Bacillus pumilus: one gene and its partner. The protein of the gene in region 2 interacts with the protein of the main gene of each other region in a pairwise test. Links are inferred from orthologs where the notes say so. Each region holds a gene or a part of one and is shown on either strand. Other genes may lie near its edges. The genes, in order: CKW02_RS03010 and sucA.

Region 1 (9,471 bases), 1.3 Mb from region 2 along the record:
TACCTTAATTACATCATTCCACCCATACCACCCATGCCGCCCATATCCGGCATTCCGCCGCCTGAGCCGCCTTCTTCTGGTTTGTCAGCAACGACTGCTTCAGTTGTTAGAAGCATTGCTGCAACAGAAGCTGCGTTTTGAAGTGCAGAGCGAGTTACTTTTGTTGGGTCAACGATTCCTTTTTCGATCATGTTTACCCATTCGTTTGTTGCTGCGTTGAAGCCTACGCCAATTTCTTCGTTTTTCAAGCGCTCAACGATGACTGATCCTTCAAGACCTGCGTTGTGAGCGATTTGGCGGATTGGCTCTTCAAGAGAACGTAGAACGATGTTTACACCTGTTTGAACGTCACCATCAGCTTCGATTGAAGCGACTTTTTTGTATACATTCACAAGTGCTGTACCACCACCGGATACGATACCTTCTTCAACTGCTGCACGAGTTGAGTTAAGTGCATCCTCGATGCGTAGTTTACGCTCTTTTAGTTCTGTTTCAGTTGCAGCACCAACTTTGATGACAGCGACGCCACCAGCTAGTTTTGCAAGACGTTCTTGTAATTTTTCTTTATCGAATTCAGAAGTTGTTTCTTCTACTTGTGCACGGATTTGGTTCACACGTGCTGAGATTTGAGCAGAATCTCCTGAACCTTCTACGATGGTTGTGTTTTCTTTTGTCACAACGACTTTAGAAGCGCGGCCAAGCTGACCGATTTCAGTTGATTTTAGGTCAAGTCCTAGATCTTCTGTGATTAACTCTCCGCCAGTTAGAACAGAGATATCTTCAAGCATTGCTTTACGACGATCACCGAATCCAGGTGCTTTTACTGCCACTGCGTTGAATGTTCCACGAAGTTTGTTCACAACAAGTGTTGCAAGTGCTTCGCCTTCTACATCTTCAGCAATGAGCAATAATGGTTTTCCTTGTTGTACAACTTGCTCAAGTACAGGAAGGATTTCTTGAATGTTTGTGATTTTTTTATCAGTGATTAAGATGTAAGGATTTTCAAGAACCGCTTCCATCTTATCAGAATCCGTCACCATGTATGGTGAAGCATATCCGCGGTCAAACTGCATTCCTTCAACCACTTCAAGCTCAGTTGTGAACCCTTTAGATTCTTCGATTGTGATCACGCCGTCGTTACCTACACGCTCCATTGCTTCAGCGATCAGGCTTCCAACTTCTTCATCTGCTGCAGAAATAGACGCAACTTGAGCAATTGATTCTTTGCCTTCGATTGGTTTAGAAATCTCGTGCAAGCCTTCAAGTGCTACTTTCACTGCTTCTTCGATCCCTTTACGAACGCCAACAGGGTTTGCACCAGCTGTTACGTTTTTAAGACCTTCACGGATCATCGCTTGAGCTAGAACTGTTGCAGTCGTTGTACCGTCACCAGCTACGTCGTTTGTTTTGCTTGCAACTTCAGCCACAAGTTTTGCACCCATATTTTCAAATGCATCTTCTAATTCGATTTCTTTTGCGATCGTTACACCATCATTTGTGATAAGTGGAGAACCGAATTTTTTCTCAAGAACCACGTTACGTCCTTTAGGTCCTAAAGTTACTTTTACAGCATCTGCAAGTGCATCTACACCACGTAACATCGCGCGACGTGCTTCTTCACTGAACTTAATATCTTTTGCCATAATAACGAAACCTCCTCAGTCTTTTTAAAAATGTATCTCAATGTTTTTTATGTGATTAACCAATAACAGCTAAAATGTCGCTCTCACGAAGGATTAAATATTCTTTGCCTTCATATTTCACTTCAGTGCCTGCATATTTTGAGAAGATAATGCGGTCGCCTGTGTTTACTTCTAACGCAACGCGCTCACCACTTTCAAGTACACGACCTGAACCTGCTGCAACAATTTTACCTTCTTGCGGTTTTTCTTTTGCAGAATCCGGTAACACAATACCGCTAGCGGTTTTTTCCTCAGATTCAACGAGTTCAATGATTACGCGATCGCCTAATGGCTTTAACATAAGAAACAACCTCCTCAATTTTTATATGTAGTCTTTTTTAGCACTCATCACCAGTGAGTGCTAACACATTTATTATAATAAAGAATGTCTTCTGTAATTTCAAGTAAAAACCTTTAAAAATTTTTACGCTTTCATGATCTTTTTTCAACTCAGATTCTTTCCTTTTCATCGAAAAAGAAGACTTGTGTTACAATAAATCTAGTTCTTTTAGTAAAGGGGTTTTCGTTACTTGAAAAAACAATATTGGTACATCATCTTAACGTATATATTGGTGCAGGTTTCTGCGTTTCCGTATGTGTTCATTATGAAGTGGTTAGGTTACATTCAGACACCGATGACACAAGCAGAGCTCTCTAAATTGTCAGGTACATGGACAATCATCAGCTTCTGTGTCGGATTAATCATTATTCTGCTCATCCTTCGGACTGTGCCAAGAGCTTCACTTCGAAATGAAGAACCGGCTTCAGTCGGCGCGGCAATCGCTTGGATCATTGTCGGTTTCTTTCTATCACTTCTAACTCAATCGATTGCAGGAATGATTGAACAATATGCATTCGGCATTGGACGTGAGTCAGAAAACACGCAAAATATCTTATCTATTATGGATGCTTTTCCTTTTCTGGTTGTTATTATTGCACTAATTGGACCGATACTTGAGGAGATTATTTTCCGAAAAATCGTTTTTGGTGTAATTTATGAAAGGTCGAATTTTTTTATTGCGGCACTTGTTAGTTCAGTATTTTTCGCTGCTGCACATTCTGATTTTGACCACTTCTTTCTTTATACCGCAATGGGCTTTACCTTTGCCTTTTTATATGCGAAAACAAAACGAATCATTGTTCCAATCGTTGCTCATATGCTGATGAACTCACTCGTTATTCTTGTGCAGATTGAGCCAGTAAGAAAAATGATTGAAGAACAATCTCAAACAATGCAAATGATTATTGGAGGCTTTTTCTCATGAGAAACCCTGTTGTATGGGGCATCATTTATTTTGCCGTAGGTGTGGCTTTCACCTATATGGCCATTCAAAATCCAGGTGACATGTGGTCATTTTACAGCATTTTGCTGATGGTGTTTGCAGCCTATAATATTAATATCGCGCTTAAAATGTTTGCCTTCTCAGTCAAACTCAAAAAACAGCAGCAAAAATAAATCAAAAACCATTTTCCGCACTTGGAAAATGGTTTTTTTATGGAGGACAAGTTTTCATGGAACAAGAAAAACTGAACATCTTAAATGAGCAGCATGAAACGATTGGAGTCGCTGCCCGATCAGATATCCACGCCCAAGGCCTTTGGCATGAAACCTTTCATTTTTGGCTTCTCAAAAAGGAACATGACACCATCTATCTCTATTTTCAGCTAAGAAGTCCCGCAAAAAAGAATTTCCCTTCTCTTTTTGATATCACCGCAGCAGGTCATCTTCTTGCAAATGAACAGCCTTCTGACGGTGTGAGAGAGGTAGAAGAAGAGCTTGGTCTTACTGTCCCTTTTGAAGATCTAGCCTTTGCAGGTGTTATACAGGATGAAATCCATCTACCCAGTTTTACTGATCGTGAATGTTGCCATGTCTATCTTTACGTCCATCAAGAAGAGCAGATGAACATTCAATTACAAAAGGAAGAAGTCGCTGGAGTTTACAGAGCAAAGCTAATGGATGCACAGCAGCTTTTCACAAGAAAATATGAAAACATGCAGCTTGATGGCTTTGGAGTTGATGAATTCGGAGAACGACGTGAGAAAAGCAGAGTAGTCTGTATACAAGATTTTGTCCCGCATGAGCCTTCCTATTATCAGCATCTATTTCAAGCGATCAATCAATTCCTTTCACAATAGAAAAAGCATCGTGACCCTTATTCGGATCACGATGCTTTTTTATGTGACATCATAACTTTCTTTCTCCTCTGTTTGCTGCATTTTGCGATAGGTCACTCTCGAAATGACGATACTCACTTCGTATAAAACGAGCATCGGCAAGGTGACCATGAGGTGAGAAACAAGCTCTGGTGGTGTAATGAGTGCGGCAATGACAAGGAGGACAAAATAGGCATACTTCCGTATTTTTGATAAAAACATCGGTGTGATGATGCCAAGTCTTGTGAGAAACATCAACACAACGGGCATCTGAAACAAAAAGCCAAATGGAAGTGTTAACTGCATCAGAAATGTAAAATACTCATGAATCCCAATGACTTGCTCTACATTTAAATCATTCGACATTCGCATCATAAAATCAACGACAAACGGAAACAAAATAAAATAAGAGAAAGCCACACCGCTCAAAAATAAAAGCAGTGCAATCGGAATATAAGCAAGTGTCACCTTTCTTTCTTTTTCATATAAGCCGGGGCTCACAAACGCCCAAAGCTGATATAAAATCACGGGACACGTCAAAACCAAAGCAATGACAAATGCGAACTGCATAAACACGTACAGCGGATCTGTGAGCTTAAATGCATTCAGTGTCAGTGTGGCCGCTTCATCGGTATTTTGTAAATACACAATGACCGGCTTAGCAAGAAAAAAACCAGCCACCATAAAGGCGACAAAAAACATCGCAATGATCACTAAACGTTTTCGCAGTTCCACAATATGCTCCATAAGCGGCATATCTTTGACATTCATGAAGCTCATCCTATTCTACTGATCTTCTTTTTTCTTTTTTTCTTCCTGATCATCAGCTAAACCTTTTGTGGCATTTTTGAATTCACGTAATGTATCTCCTGCTGCTCTTCCTAATTCAGGAAGCTTTTTCGGCCCAAAAATAATGAGCGCAACAATCGCAATCAGAACCAAACTTCCAGGACCGATCGGACCCATTTGCTCCACCCCCTTTACCCCTTTTCGTCAATCCTCCTGTGTAACAGAGTAATGCTTTAAGAAATACACAAGTGACTGAAGTTCAACCGCCAAATCTATATGATGAATTCGAATGTGTTCCGGCACATTCAATCGAGCCGGCGTAAAATCAAGGATTCCTTTGATGCCAAGGGCAATCAAACGATCTGTAATGGGTTGAGCTGCTACGGCAGGTACTGTCAAAATGGCAACAGGAATATCTCCTACCTCTTGAACATGCTCTTCAAGCTTATCCAAATCATAGACAGGCACGCCGCCTATCTCACTTCCTATTTTACTCTCATTGACGTCAAAAGCCATTGAAATTTTTGTATTATTGTTTTTGATGAAATTATAGTGTAAAAAAGCAGTCCCTAAATTCCCGACACCGATGAGCATGACATTGGTCATTTCATCTTGGTCAAGTGTCTTTCTGAAGAAGGTCAAAAGGTAATCGACATTATAGCCATAGCCCTTCTTCCCAAGTGCACCAAAGTACGAAAAATCTCGGCGAATGGTAGCAGAATCCACTTTGACTGCATCACTAAGCTCTGCTGATGACACCCTTTGTTTTCCTGATGCATGCAGATTTTTTAAAAAACGGTAATATAGCGGCAAACGTTTGGCTGTCGCTTGTGGAATTTTTGACTGATCTATATTCATATAAGGTCCTCCAACTTAAATATCAGATGCTCTGTGAAAATCACCGTTTTTCCCGCCTGTCTTTTCAATTAAATAGGTAGGACCGATGATCATGCCTTTATCAATCGCTTTGCACATGTCGTAAACAGTCAGTGCACATACTGAAGCAGAAGTGAGCGCTTCCATCTCCACACCCGTACTTCCTTTTGTTTTCACCTGTACTTGTATGTTCAGAATGTGCGCATTTCCGTCTTCCTCCCAATCAAAGGAGATATCCACACCTTTTAGTGCAAGCGGATGACACATTGGAATGATGGTAGATGTTTGCTTTGCTGCCATAATGCCAGCAACCTGTGCAACAGACAGCACATCCCCTTTTCCAATTTCACGCTGCTCTATTTTATGAAACACTTCTTTTATCATACGAACACTTGAAGCAGCAACGGCGGTTCTCACGGTAGACGATTTGTCACTAATGTCGACCATCTTTGCTCTTCCCTGTTCGTTAAAGTGGCTAAATTGACTCATCTTTTCAACGCTCCCTCACTCAAATGATACACTATTTTTTCCTATCTGTCTTTCATTTGAATATGGCGATTGTATGTAACATTTGCTGGTTTACTGCTGATAAGCTACACTTAACATATTATAGCAGAGGTGAAGTTACATGATGATTCTACAAGTGAATCAGCTGTCCAAATCGTTTGGTGCTGATACCGTTTTAACGAATATAAAATTGGAAGTCAAAGCAAGGGATCGGATTGCCATTGTAGGTCGTAACGGCGCAGGCAAATCCACCCTTTTGAAAATCATTGCCGGTCAATTGTCTTACGAGCAAGGTGAGATCATCAAACCGAAAGACCTATCGATCGGCTATTTAGCACAGCATACCGATGTGACGTCTACACGTACGTTAAAAGACGAATTATTATCGGTTTTTGATCATTTGAAAAAGATGGAACAAGAGATGAGAACCATCGAGGAGAAAATGGCTTCCTCTACAGGTTCTGAGCTAGATTCCCTCATGAAAACCTATGACAGGCTACAGCAGGAATTTAAAGACCAAGGCGGCTATCAATACGAAGCAGACGTCCGCTCCATTCTTCATGGGCTCGGCTTTAGTCACTTTGAAGATGGGACAACCGTTCAATCCTTAAGCGGCGGCCAGAAAACCCGTCTAGCGCTTGGAAAGCTCTTATTAATGAAACCAGAACTCTTAATTCTGGACGAGCCGACCAACCATTTAGATATTGATACCTTATCATGGCTGGAGCAGTATTTGCAAAATTATACAGGCGCCATTCTGATCGTGTCCCATGACCGCTACTTCTTAGACAAAGTGGTGAACCATGTTTATGAAGTCTCAAGAACTGCCATGAAAAAGTTTGCAGGCAACTATAGTAAGTATCTTGATCTGAAAGCTGAGCAGCTAGAGCGCGATATGAAGCTTTACGAAAAGCAGCAAGAAGAAATCTCAAAGCTTCAGGATTTCGTAGATCGCAACCTAGCAAGAGCCTCAACCACAAAGCGCGCTCAGAGCAGACGCAAGCAGCTGGAACGGATGGATCGTATAGATAAGCCATTAGGTGATGAAAAATCTGCAAACTTTCATTTTGATATTACGAGACAAAGCGGCAATGATGTGCTGAAGGTACATGATCTCGACATTCGTTATGATGAAAAAACACCGCTCCTATCCTCTCTTTCTTTTCAGATCAAACGAGAGGATAGCGTGGCACTCATTGGTCCTAATGGGATCGGGAAATCAACCCTTTTAAAAACGTTAACGAACACAATAAAGCCTGTAAAAGGCGACATCACACTTGGATCTCATGTAACAATCGGCTACTATGACCAAGAACAAGCCAAACTGACATCCTCCAAAAAAGTGCTGAATGAGCTTTGGGATGACTATCCTCATATGAATGAAAAAGAAATTCGGACATGTTTAGGGAACTTCCTCTTTTCCGGTGACGACGTCTTAAAGCCCGTTCATGCATTAAGCGGTGGAGAAAAAGCGCGCCTTGCCCTGGCAAAGCTGATGCTCCAAAAAGCCAATTTCTTGATACTTGATGAGCCTACGAACCATTTAGACTTAGATAGTAAGGAAATTTTAGAAAATGCACTGATTGATTACCCAGGAACCATCTTATTTGTGTCTCATGACCGTTATTTTATCAACCGTCTGGCAACGAAAGTATTCGAACTGTCGCCTACAGAAACAAAAGAGTATCTCGGTGATTATGACTACTACCTTGAAAAGAAAAATGAACAATTAGAGCTTGAAGCGATTCAAGAAAATGAGGCGCTGAAAAAACAAGCAGCCAAGCCAGTTGAAACGGCAAAGCTTTCTTATGCGGAAGAAAAAGAACTGAAAAAGAAAGAAAGACAAAAGCAGCGCAGAATCGAGGAAATTGAAGAACGGATTGCTGTCATTGAAGCGAGGCTTGGTGAAAATGAAGAGCTTCTATGTGATCCTGCTATTTTTCAAGATCACGAGAAGGTCCAAAACATTCAAACAGAAAACGATACACTTCATCAAGAGCTGGAATCCCTTTTCTCAGAGTGGGAAGAGCTATCCGAATCGTAAAGAGTGCCCTAATGGGTGCTCTTTTTTCTTTTTAGTGAAGATTTCTTATCCACATTAATATCCACAATAACTTCTTTATTATTCTTTTGAAAATCGGACTTATCCACTTTATCCACAGAGATTTAATCACATATCCACATAAAAGAACGTATTTGTGCAGATCCACTTCATTTTAAAACGAAATTTTCTAACAATTGTGGATATATCACGTTTACTTGTGAATAAATCGCTTTCATTAAAAATGAAAAAAACCTGTGTATCCACAGGAGTTTTCATTCATATGAGACAAGCGGTAAGCCTGGCTGCCCATTCATCGCCATATCGCCTCTTATACCTTTTTCAAACGCAATGGTTCCAGCAGCAGCGATCATGGCTGCATTGTCTGTACAAAGAGATAATGGTGGAATAATAACCTTCACGTCAGGAAGCTTCGTGAATGCTATCGTTAAGGCTTCTCTCAGTCCTTTATTGGCAGCGACTCCACCAGCTAGGGCAACCTGCTTGACGCCATAGGCCTCAGCCGCTTTTAATGTTTTCCCAACAAGCACCTCAATGACACTTGCTTGAAAACTTGCTGCCAAATTCTCTGGAGCAATTGTTTCTCCTTTTTGAGATGCATTGTGTAGTGTGTTAATAACAGCTGATTTTAATCCACTAAAGCTAAAGTGATAGGAACCTTCTTCAAGCCATGCACGTGGAAGCTTAATCGTTGGCTCTCCTTCATGTGCTAACCGATCAATATGAGGTCCGCCTGGATACGGGAGACCCATCGTCCGGGCCACTTTATCGTAAGCTTCTCCAGCCGCATCATCTAATGTTTCTCCGATAACCTCAAAAGACCCGTGCTCTTTCATTAGTACAAGCTCAGTATGTCCACCAGAGACAACAAGAGCCAAACATGGAAACTGCAATTCATCTACAAGTTGATTTGCATAAATATGCCCCGCAATATGATGTACACCAACAAGAGGAATTTGATGAGCAAAGCTCAGTGCCTTGGCTGCATTGACACCGATCAGAAGAGCACCAACTAAGCCCGGTCCTTCTGTGACAGCAATGGCATCTAAATCCTGAAAGCTCATATTGGCCTGTGCCATCACTTCTTCTAACACGATGGTGACTTGCTCCACGTGATGCCTTGAAGCAATTTCTGGGACAACTCCGCCAAATCGTTTATGGCTTTCTATTTGCGATGCGACAATATTCGCTACAATTTCTTTCCCATTTTTCACAATAGATGCCGCTGTTTCATCACAGCTTGTCTCTATACCTAATATAAATCGATCTGTTTGTTCACTCATTTATATTCACCCACATGACCAATGCATCTTCCCCATTATCCGTATAATAATTCTTTCGAATAGAAGCTGGTCTGAAACCAAGCTTTTCATAAAGGGATTGTGCAGGTGTATTCGA
Region 2 (9,940 bases):
TCACCGATCGAAGAAGCACAGATGAAAACCATTCAAGATATGTATGGCAAGTTCAGCATTTTTGTACCAGATGTCGATACATTGCCAGATGTTTTATATCCGTTACTGAAGAAATTACTGCATAAAAGCATTGGGGCATAAGGTTTTGCCCCTTTCTTCAAAATATTTTTCGGAATGATTTAAATTTTTTGTTTTTCTGTGAATTTTTTATCTTTAATTGAACAAAGAATGTAGAAAGTAATCCGAAACAGTGGTAGAATATTATTGGAAGCGTTTTATTACATAAATTTGGTCATTGTGTTCTGGAAGTTATATCGAGATAGTGTTCAATCACTTGATGATCAAAGTTGGGGGTAGTGTTCAAAATGTTTCAAAATGATGTGAAACAACCGTTGAGTTGGGAAGAATTTCATGGTCCGAACCTCGGCTATGTGCTCGAGCTCTACGATCAGTATGTCCAGGATCCTACTAGTGTTGATGAAGATCTAAGAGGCATATTTGATGAACTTGGTGCACCACCGAGTGAAATGAAGGAGGAAATTGGGAAAAAAGAAAATAGCGTAGTTACTTCTGAACAAATCCAAAAGATAGCATCAGTCGTTAAACTGGCAGAAGACATCAGAACGTATGGCCATTTAAATGCTTCCGTCAATCCTCTTCGCAAAGAAAAGGAATTACAAGAGCTGTTTCCTTTAAAGGAATACGGTTTAACAGAAGAAGACGTCAAGAATATTCCAATATCTATTATTAGTCCTGACGCACCAAAACACATTTCAAACGGCATAGAAGCCATTAACCATTTGAGAAATACGTATAAGCGTACCATTTCATTTGAGTTTGATCACGTACATGATTTCGAAGAACGGAACTGGCTCTCAAAATCAATCGAGTCTGGTGAACTATTTAAGAAAAAACCAGCCGATAAACTAGTTTCTGTATTCAAGAGATTAACAGAAGTTGAGCAGTTCGAACAGTTTCTTCATAAAACATTTGTTGGGCAAAAGCGCTTCTCAATAGAAGGATTAGACGCACTTGTCCCAGTACTTGATGAAATTATTTCAGAGTCTGTTACACAAGGGACTTCAAATATTAACATTGGAATGGCACACAGAGGCCGTTTAAATGTATTAGCACATGTGTTAGGAAAACCATATGAGATTATTTTCTCAGAATTCCAGCATGCGCCAAATAAAGAGCTTGTTCCATCAGAAGGCTCTATTGGCATCAGCTACGGGTGGACAGGTGATGTAAAGTACCATCTTGGAGCAGATCGTCAAATTAAAGACGAAGATACAAAGAGTGCGAGAGTCACGCTTGCTAATAACCCAAGTCACTTGGAATTCATTGATCCAATCATTGAAGGAAGCACACGTGCTGCTCAGGAATTACGTACTCAAAAGGGCTATCCAGTACAAGACGTTGAAAAGGCATTAGCCATCTTAATTCATGGTGATGCGGCATTTCCTGGGGAAGGAATTGTGGCAGAAACATTAAATTTAAGTCAACTTGTAGGCTATCAAGTGGGCGGAACAATCCATATCATTGCAAACAATATGATCGGATTTACGACGGAAAGCAATGAATCTCGTTCAACGAAATATGCAAGTGACCTTGCAAAAGGGTTTGAGATTCCAATTGTTCACGTCAATGCAGATGATCCAGAAGCATGTTTAGCGGCTGTTCAATTAGCTGTAGAATACCGCAAACGCTTTAAGAAGGATTTCTTAATTGACTTGATCGGTTACCGCAGATACGGTCATAACGAAATGGATGAGCCTTCTACGACTCAGCCGATGCTGTACGATGCAGTCAGAAAGCACAAAACGGTCAAGAATATCTTTGCAGATAAACTTGTCACAGAAGGTCTTCTAACGAAAGAGCAGCGTGAAGAAATCGAGCAGGCTGTAGCGACGAGAATAGAAGAGGCCTATCAAAAGGTGCCTTCAAAGAAAGAGCATACGATTCAAGAAATTGAACTGCCAGAACCAGTATCAAATGGCTTCCCAGCAGTGGATACATCCGTAGAGTTTGATGTATTACGAAAGCTGAATGAAGAATTGATCAGCTGGCCGGACGATTTCCAAGTATTTGGTAAGCTTAAACGGATCCTTGAAAAACGTGCAAAAGTGTTTACAGATGACCGTAAAGTAGAATGGTCACTTGGGGAAGCACTTGCATTTGCATCTATATTAAAAGACGGTACGCCAATTCGAATGACCGGACAGGATTCAGAGCGAGGTACTTTTGCTCAAAGAAACCTTGTTCTTCACGACAGTCAAACTGGAGATGAATTTATTGCTCTTCATGAGCTGAGTGATGCAAACGCATCATTTACTGTTCATAATAGTCCACTGTCAGAGGGCTCAGTCATCGGGTTTGAATATGGTTATAATGTCTATTCTCCTGAAACGTTAGTCATTTGGGAGGCTCAATTTGGAGACTTCGCAAATGCGGCTCAAGTGTATTTCGATCAATTTATTTCAGCTGGACGCGCAAAATGGGGACAAAAATCAGGTCTAGTGATGCTCTTGCCTCATGGATATGAAGGACAAGGTCCTGAGCATTCAAGTGGAAGAACAGAGCGATTCCTGCAATCAGCTGCTGAGAATAACTGGACAGTGGCGAACCTCACAAGTGCAGCGCAATACTTCCACATTCTTAGAAGACAGGCGAAAATGCTGCTTCGTGAAGAGATTCGTCCGCTTGTCATCATGACACCGAAGAGTCTGCTTCGTAACCCGAACACATTGTCTGAAGTCCAGGAATTAACGGATGGACAGTTCCAACCAGTTCTTGAACAACCAGGCCTTGTGCATGATCACGAAAAAGTATCGCGACTCGTGCTATCTAGCGGGAAGGTATCAATCGATATTAGTGATCGTTTTACTCAAATGGAAGAGCCGAAAGATTGGCTTCACATTGCGAGAGTCGAACAACTATATCCATTCCCAGCCAAAGATATTAAAGCGATTTTATCAAAACTAACAAACTTAGAAGAAATCGTATGGGCGCAAGAAGAGCCACAAAATATGGGGGCTTGGGGATACATTGAGCCATATTTACGTGAAATTGCGTCTGAAAAAGTAAAAGTACGTTACATCGGTCGAAGAAGACGTTCAAGTACGGCTGAGGGTGATCCAACTGTGCATAAAAAAGAACAAGAACGAATTGTATCTGATAGCTTGACTCGCAAAAACTAAGGGGGAAATGAAAAATGGCGGAAATTAAAGTACCTGAATTAGCGGAATCGATCTCGGAAGGAACGATAGCTCAATGGCTAAAGCAGCCGGGCGATTATGTGGAGCAGGGAGAATACCTGTTAGAACTTGAAACAGATAAAGTCAATGTCGAACTGACAGCAGAAGAATCTGGTGTACTGAAAGAAGTGCTGAAGGATTCTGGTGACACTGTACAAGTTGGAGAAGTCATCGGAACAATTGCAGCGGGTGAAGCTGGCGGAAGCGAGTCCGCAGCTCCAGCACCAGAGCAAGAGTCTGCACCAGCTTCGAAAGAAGAACCGGCAGCTGCTCAAAAAGAAGAAGCAGTGAAAGAAGAGCCGAAATCTGGTAATGGCAGAACCATCGCTTCTCCAGCAGCTAGAAAACTAGCGAGAGAGAAGGGACTAGACTTATCTGAAATTCCAACCGTAGATCCGCTGGGCAGGGTACGAAAGCAGGATGTCGCTTCTTATCAAAAGAATGAAGCACCTGCAAGTGCACCAAAAGCCGCGCCAAAAGCAAATGCTGCGGTGCAAAATGAACAACCAGGAAAGCCAATTGAACGTGAGAGAATGTCGCGCCGCAGACAAACGATTGCAAAACGTTTAGTTGAGGTTCAGCAAACGGCTGCAATGCTGACGACATTTAATGAAGTAGATATGACGGCTGTGATGGACTTAAGAAAACGCCGTAAAGATGCCTTCCTTGAACAAAATGATGTAAAGCTTGGCTTCATGTCTTTCTTCACAAAAGCAGTTGTAGCAGCACTGAAGAAATATCCGCTGCTTAACGCAGAAATTCAAGGTGATGAGCTCGTCTTGAAGAAATTCTATGACATCGGCATCGCTGTTGCTGCTAACGAAGGACTTGTCGTACCGGTTGTCCGTGATGCAGACAGATTGTCGTTTGCAGGGATTGAAAAGGAAATTGGTCATCTTGCGAAAAAAGCACGAGATAACAAATTGTCTCTAAATGAGCTGCAAGGTGGATCATTCACGATCACAAACGGCGGAACATTCGGTTCACTGCTTTCAACACCAATTTTAAACAGCCCTCAAGTTGGAATTTTAGGGATGCACAAAATTCAGCTTCGACCTGTGGCAATTGATGAAGAACGTTTTGAGAATCGTCCGATGATGTATTTAGCTCTTTCTTACGACCACCGGATTGTCGATGGTAAAGAAGCAGTTGGATTCCTTGTCACGATTAAAAACTTACTTGAAGATCCAGAGCAGCTATTGCTTGAAGGATAATCTTCAATTTGAAAAGCTAGCACCCATTAAAGGTGCTAGCTTTTTTTCTTTTCATTTTCAGTATTTCCTTTCTTTGACCAATACGTCGCAAGCCAGGAACCAGATAAATTATGCCACACACTAAAAATGGCACTTGGTACGGCTGCAAGTGGCGAGAAGTGTGCTGTCGCTAGAGCTGCACCAAGTCCAGAGTTTTGCATGCCTACTTCAATCGAGATGGCTCTTCGAGAAGGGATATCCATTTTGCACCACTTTGCGATAAGGTAACCAAATAAAAGACCAAGTCCATTATGTAAGATCACAACGGCCAATATTAGCAGCCCAGATTGAAGAATCTGCTCTTTATTTGCACTGACAACCGCTGCAATGATCACTACAATTCCGGCGACAGATACAAGCGGCAATGCTTGAACCGCATAGGTCACTTGTTTTTTGAAAAACAATTTAACGATGACACCTAAGATAATTGGGATCAACACAACTTGTACAATTGACAAAAATAGCGCTTCTGGCGATACAGGTAGCCATGATCTTGCAAAGAGTAAAATAAAGACAGGTGTTAAAAATGGAGCAAGAAGGGTCGATATGGTGGTGACGGCTACAGATAATGCCGTATTTCCTTTCGCCAAAAAGGTCATCACATTGGATGCTGTACCGCCTGGGCAGCAGCCCACAAGAATAACGCCTACTGCAATTTCAGAAGGAAGCTGTAATCCGTAAGCTAATAGAAAGGCGATAAGCGGCATGAGTGTGTACTGCGCCAGAACCCCAATCAGCACATAGAGAGGTTTTCGAAACAGCTCTTTAAAATCTTCAGCAGACAGGGTAAGCCCCATCCCAAACATAATAATACCGAGTAAAAAAGGAATATAAGGTCCAATCTTAGAAAATTCGGCAGGAAAGGCAAATCCAAGACACGCAAATAAAATGACCCAAATTGCAAAGGTTCTTCCTGCAAAGTGACTAATGGTTAATAAAATCTTCATTCATTGCTTCAACTCTCTTTCTATACATATCTTTTCTATTTTAAATGAATTTTCTGAAAAAACAACCCATTCTTTTAGTGCTGATAATAATATTATGTAAACTATAAATACTCCATATAAGCAAATGCCTACATGGAGTAGCGTTTTTAAAAAGGGGTCCATTTCACTTGCTGAGCTTGCTTAAGGCGTGCTTCTGGCTCACGCCAGTCAACGATATTCCACCAGCGATCTACATATGTCGCTTTTTCATTCAGATATTGCAGATAGTAGGCGTGCTCCCATACGTCAAGAGCTAGAAGAGGGATCACATCCCATTGTGATAAAAATTGATGGCGTTCTGCTTGTAAAATCTCTAATCGCTGAGATCTTGGTGCCCATACGAGAATGGCCCACCCAACACCTTCAACTTGTTTGGCTGCAGCTGAAAAATGGGATTTGAATGCATCATAGCTTTCAAATGATTGTTCAATAAGACGAAGCATTTGCCCAGTGGGCTTTTGTTTCCCTGAAGGACTCATAGAAAACCAAAAAATGCAATGTAAATAGTGTCCCGCACCATTGAAGGCTAGCTCCCGTTCCCAATGCTTGATCATTTTAAAATCATTGGTTCTTCTTGCTCTTTTTAAGGCAAGCTCAGCTTGGTTCAGACCATCAACATATGATTGATGATGCTTCTGGTGATGCAAATACATCACCTCTTTTGAAATAAACGGTTCTAGTGCATCATACCGGTAAGGGAGAGGGGGTAATTGATGGCCGCCAACTGCCACATCTCGGATTGCATCTTGTGGAATTATATCCTCTGCAATACTTTCAGCCAATTCGTACCACTCTTCTTCACTGGAATGTTCATCATTCATGATGAACGATAAATGTTCTGCTTTCTGACGGGTGTTGTCATCTTGAACTGCACCTTGAATGGAGCTAAGCCAATCTTTAAGCTGCATGCGATATTCTTCCTTATTCATTTTTACGCCTCATTTCTTCTAAAAATGTGGAACAAGCCATCATTGGAAAGACAAATGGATAGCTATGATAGGTGATGTAAAATTGCTTTGGAAGACCAATACCTACTGGATAGTGCAAGGCTTCACTCGAGTGCTGATGTTGAATCAAAAATGAGATGGCTTTTAAAATCACTTTGTCATCTGGCTGCACATATTGTAAAAGTGCCTCAGCAGCCCAAGCCGTTTGAACCACTGTCCCAAATGGAAGCGGGACGTACCTTTTAACCTCTGCACTTTTACACGATTCTCCGAAGCTGCCATCTTCTAATTGAATTGTTTTTAAAAATCGACATGCTTTTTGAACAGCAGAATGCGATGAGGAGATGCCAGCAGTCTTTAGTCCTGTTAACGCAGCCCAAGTACCATAAATATAGCAAACGCCCCATCTTCCGAACCATGATCCGTTTTTCTCTTGATGATCAAGCAGCCATTTCACACAATGATCTTTTTGCCTTTGCATGAGTGGTGACATGCTATTCTCTTCAAGAGCAATAAGATGGAGCACACGACCTGCAATATCAGGCGTAGAAGGATCAATGGCCGCATCCTCAGCAGATTCGAGCGGGAGATGACGAAGCAAGAAGTGATTTTGATTTTTTTCAAAAGCTGAAAAGCCGCCATCCCGGTTTTGCATGGAAAGAAGCCAATCAAATCCTCGTTTCCACTGAACGGGAGCGTATGTTTGAGGAACGGCTTTTAACACAATTTGCGTATCATCGCAATCTGGGTTATTTGTGTTTAAATCTGAAAAACCAAAGCCTCCCGGAGCCGCATGCCGGTTATGGATCGCCCAATCTGCTTTCTTCATTTGCTGCCGGTTCAGTAAGTACGTAAAAGACTTTTTGATCACTGGATCATCTTGTGTTCTGCCTGCCTGCTGAGAAGCATAACTGACAAGCGCTGTATCCCAAACATTGGATGTAGAATTTTCAGCATATTTCCTGCCCCCACAGTCAGTGACTAGCTGTTTCATCCCTTTAACTGCTTTTAAAATGAGATGATGTCCCGGAGAGTATCCAAGACTCATGAGTGCATAGACCATAAAAATACTGGCACTTAAATAGCTGTACAGCGTGCCATCTTTTTCAAGGCGGTCAAACATATAGCGCTTCGCTGCCTCATACCCGAAAAAGTCGAGCCGGCTGTCGAGTGCTGTATACGACCGCATGTACGCTAGAAAGTGGTGAGTGGAACGTTCTTCTCTTGCCATAAACCAGTCAAAAGGATTTTTAGACATGTTTGCATCAAGATGTGCTAAGCTTGGAAACTGTTCATGAGAGGTATATCGTTTGTTGAGTGCAATCATCATTGGGACAAAATGAATTCTTGCATATGCACTAAGATGATAGAAGTGAAGCGGGAAATATGTAGGGATGAGTAAAAATGAAAGTGGTGCATAGAAGTATGGCCAAGGGTGCATGCCATTGACGGCAAGCATCCACTTTGTCATAAAATGAACGTCCTTCAAACCGCCATTTGATCGAATAAAATGTGCTGCTTTTTCCATATGCGGCTCATCTTGTTGATACCTGCCTGACACGAGCATCCCGCAGTAGCCTTGCACAGTCGCGGTTACATGTCCCGCCTGATCATGATACAAAGAAAAAGAACCATCCTCATTTTGCTTTTCACGTATAGCTTCTGCCAATTGATGAACGAGTGCCTGATCCGAATCACCGACCGCCTTTAACAGCATAATCAAAAAAGCATTTGTCATCATTGGCCCTTCAAAGCAGAAGACAAAAGCGCCATCTTCTCGTTGTCTGCGCTGCAGTTGCATGTGCAATTCATCAATATATTCGTTTACTTTTGTTTTAAAATCTTGCATATTCGGCCATGCTCCTTTCCTTTATTACTATATTCAGGAGCCTGCCTGTCACATGCAATCACAAAAAAGCCGATGACATGGTCACCGGCTTTATAGGCGTCATTAGTCTTGGAGATTAATCCACACACTTTTGACTTCTGTATAGTTGTTAAGAGCGTATGATCCCATTTCTCTGCCAAGACCTGATTGCTTGTATCCTCCAAACGGGGAGGCAGCATCAAAGACGTTATAGCAGTTGACCCAAATCGTGCCTGCTTCAAGACGTGCAGCAATGTCATGGGCATGCTTTAAGTTTTCTGTCCAAAGTCCTGCGGCTAAACCATAGTCAGACTGGTTGGCTCTTTCGACCACTTCATCAATGGAATCGTAAGGAATCGCAGATAGGACAGGTCCAAAGATTTCTTCTTTTGCGATGGTCATGTCATCTTCTACATCTTTAAAAACAGTAGGGGAGACAAAATAACCAGCCTCATAAGGGCAATCGCCACCGACAACGGCTGTTGCACCTTCTGATTTACCTTTTTCAATATAGCCTAACACGCGCTCGTGCTGTTCTTTACTTACGAGAGGTCCGATTTGCGTATCTTGATGAAGACCGGCTCCTTGTTTGAGGGATGTCGCATATTCAGCCATTTGATCGACAACCTCATCATATTGGCTCCGGTGAACAAAGACCCTAGAACCTGCACAGCATACCTGACCTTGGTTAAACATGACCCCATTTAAAGCACCTGGAATGGCTTTCTTTAAATCGGCATCTGGCAAAATAATATTTGGTGATTTTCCGCCAAGTTCTAATGTGACCCTCTTAATGGATTTGGCTGCTTTCTCCATGATGAGTTTCCCAACACTTGTTGACCCCGTGAAGGCAAGCTTATTCACATCAGGGTGATCGGTTAACGCATTCCCGGCTGTTTCACCGAATCCAGGAACGATGTTAATCACACCTTCTGGGAAGCCGGCTTTATCCACTAATTCAGCTAAATAAAGAGCAGAGAGTGGTGTTTGTTCTGCTGGTTTTAACACGATGGTGCAGCCAGTCGCAAGTGCAGCACCCATTTTCCACATGGCCATAAGCAGCGGGAAATTCCAAGGAATGATTTGTCCTACAACGCCAACAGGCTCATGACGGGTATAATTAAAATATCCTTGGCTGACAGGAATGGTTTGTCCGCTTATTTTGGTTGTCCAGCCCGCATAATAGCGCATATGCTCGATTGCGAGAGGGATATCTGCATTGGTTGTTTCATTAATTGGCTTTCCGTTATCTAAAGTTTCGAGCTGAGCGAGCTCTTCTTGGTTTTCTTCCATTAAATCGGCAAGCTTGAACATGAGCCGGGCGCGTTCTGCGGCAGACATGGAGCGCCAAGGACCATGAAAGGCTTTTTTGGCTGCTTTTACTGCCTCATCAATGTCTTTTGCACCTGCTTCATATACATCAATAAGGGTTTCACCTGTGGCTGGGTTAGGAGTTGAAAAGGTTTTGTTATCGTGACTTGTGACAAACTGACCATTAATGTAGAGTTTTTTCGTCCCTTGGAGAAAAGATTCGAGTTTTGAACTAATTTGAAGTGTTGTAGAGCTCATAAATAAACAAACCTCCTTAAAGATATGGGTTGTTCTGCGAGTTCTAGGTGAAAAAGCGGAT

The links.
Region 1: the proteins of sucA (region 2) and CKW02_RS03010 interact in binary tests that used the Escherichia coli proteins (3 or more experiments, as listed by UniProt). The link is inferred for Bacillus pumilus from one-to-one orthologs.

The regions. Positions count from the first base shown.
Region 1 is NZ_LT906438.1:594,720-604,190, reverse strand. What follows is about bases 5,663-8,593. They hold CKW02_RS03010 (ABC-F family ATP-binding cassette domain-containing protein), read left to right. Parts: upstream 5,663-6,132; coding sequence 6,133-8,055; downstream 8,056-8,593. Other genes in these bases: tsaD (tRNA (adenosine(37)-N6)-threonylcarbamoyltransferase complex transferase subunit TsaD), read right to left, coding at 8,328-8,593; moaC (cyclic pyranopterin monophosphate synthase MoaC), read right to left, coding at 5,663-5,993. In the rest of the region: groL (chaperonin GroEL), read right to left, coding at 9-1,643; co-chaperone GroES, read right to left, coding at 1,699-1,983; CKW02_RS03045 (CPBP family intramembrane glutamic endopeptidase), read left to right, coding at 2,213-2,947; CKW02_RS03040 (YdiK family protein), read left to right, coding at 2,944-3,138; CKW02_RS03035 (NUDIX hydrolase), read left to right, coding at 3,195-3,821; twin-arginine translocase subunit TatC, read right to left, coding at 3,861-4,610; CKW02_RS03025 (twin-arginine translocase TatA/TatE family subunit), read right to left, coding at 4,626-4,805; CKW02_RS03020 (redox-sensing transcriptional repressor Rex), read right to left, coding at 4,833-5,486; more of moaC, read right to left, coding at 5,502-5,662; more of tsaD, read right to left, coding at 8,594-9,356; rimI (ribosomal protein S18-alanine N-acetyltransferase), read right to left, coding at 9,349-9,471. UniProt on the Escherichia coli protein: Genetic data indicate it may be involved in ribosome assembly or function.
Region 2 is NZ_LT906438.1:1,918,798-1,928,737, reverse strand. What follows is about bases 1-3,400. They hold sucA (2-oxoglutarate dehydrogenase E1 component), read left to right. Parts: upstream 1-365; coding sequence 366-3,200; downstream 3,201-3,400. Other genes in these bases: odhB (2-oxoglutarate dehydrogenase complex dihydrolipoyllysine-residue succinyltransferase), read left to right, coding at 3,215-3,400; CKW02_RS09660 (vWA domain-containing protein), read left to right, coding at 1-141. Outside these bases: more of odhB, read left to right, coding at 3,401-4,471; CKW02_RS09645 (bile acid:sodium symporter family protein), read right to left, coding at 4,507-5,457; CKW02_RS09640 (superoxide dismutase), read right to left, coding at 5,604-6,425; CKW02_RS09635 (terpene cyclase/mutase family protein), read right to left, coding at 6,418-8,292; CKW02_RS09630 (aldehyde dehydrogenase family protein), read right to left, coding at 8,395-9,879. UniProt on the Escherichia coli protein: E1 component of the 2-oxoglutarate dehydrogenase (OGDH) complex which catalyzes the decarboxylation of 2-oxoglutarate, the first step in the conversion of 2-oxoglutarate to succinyl-CoA and CO(2).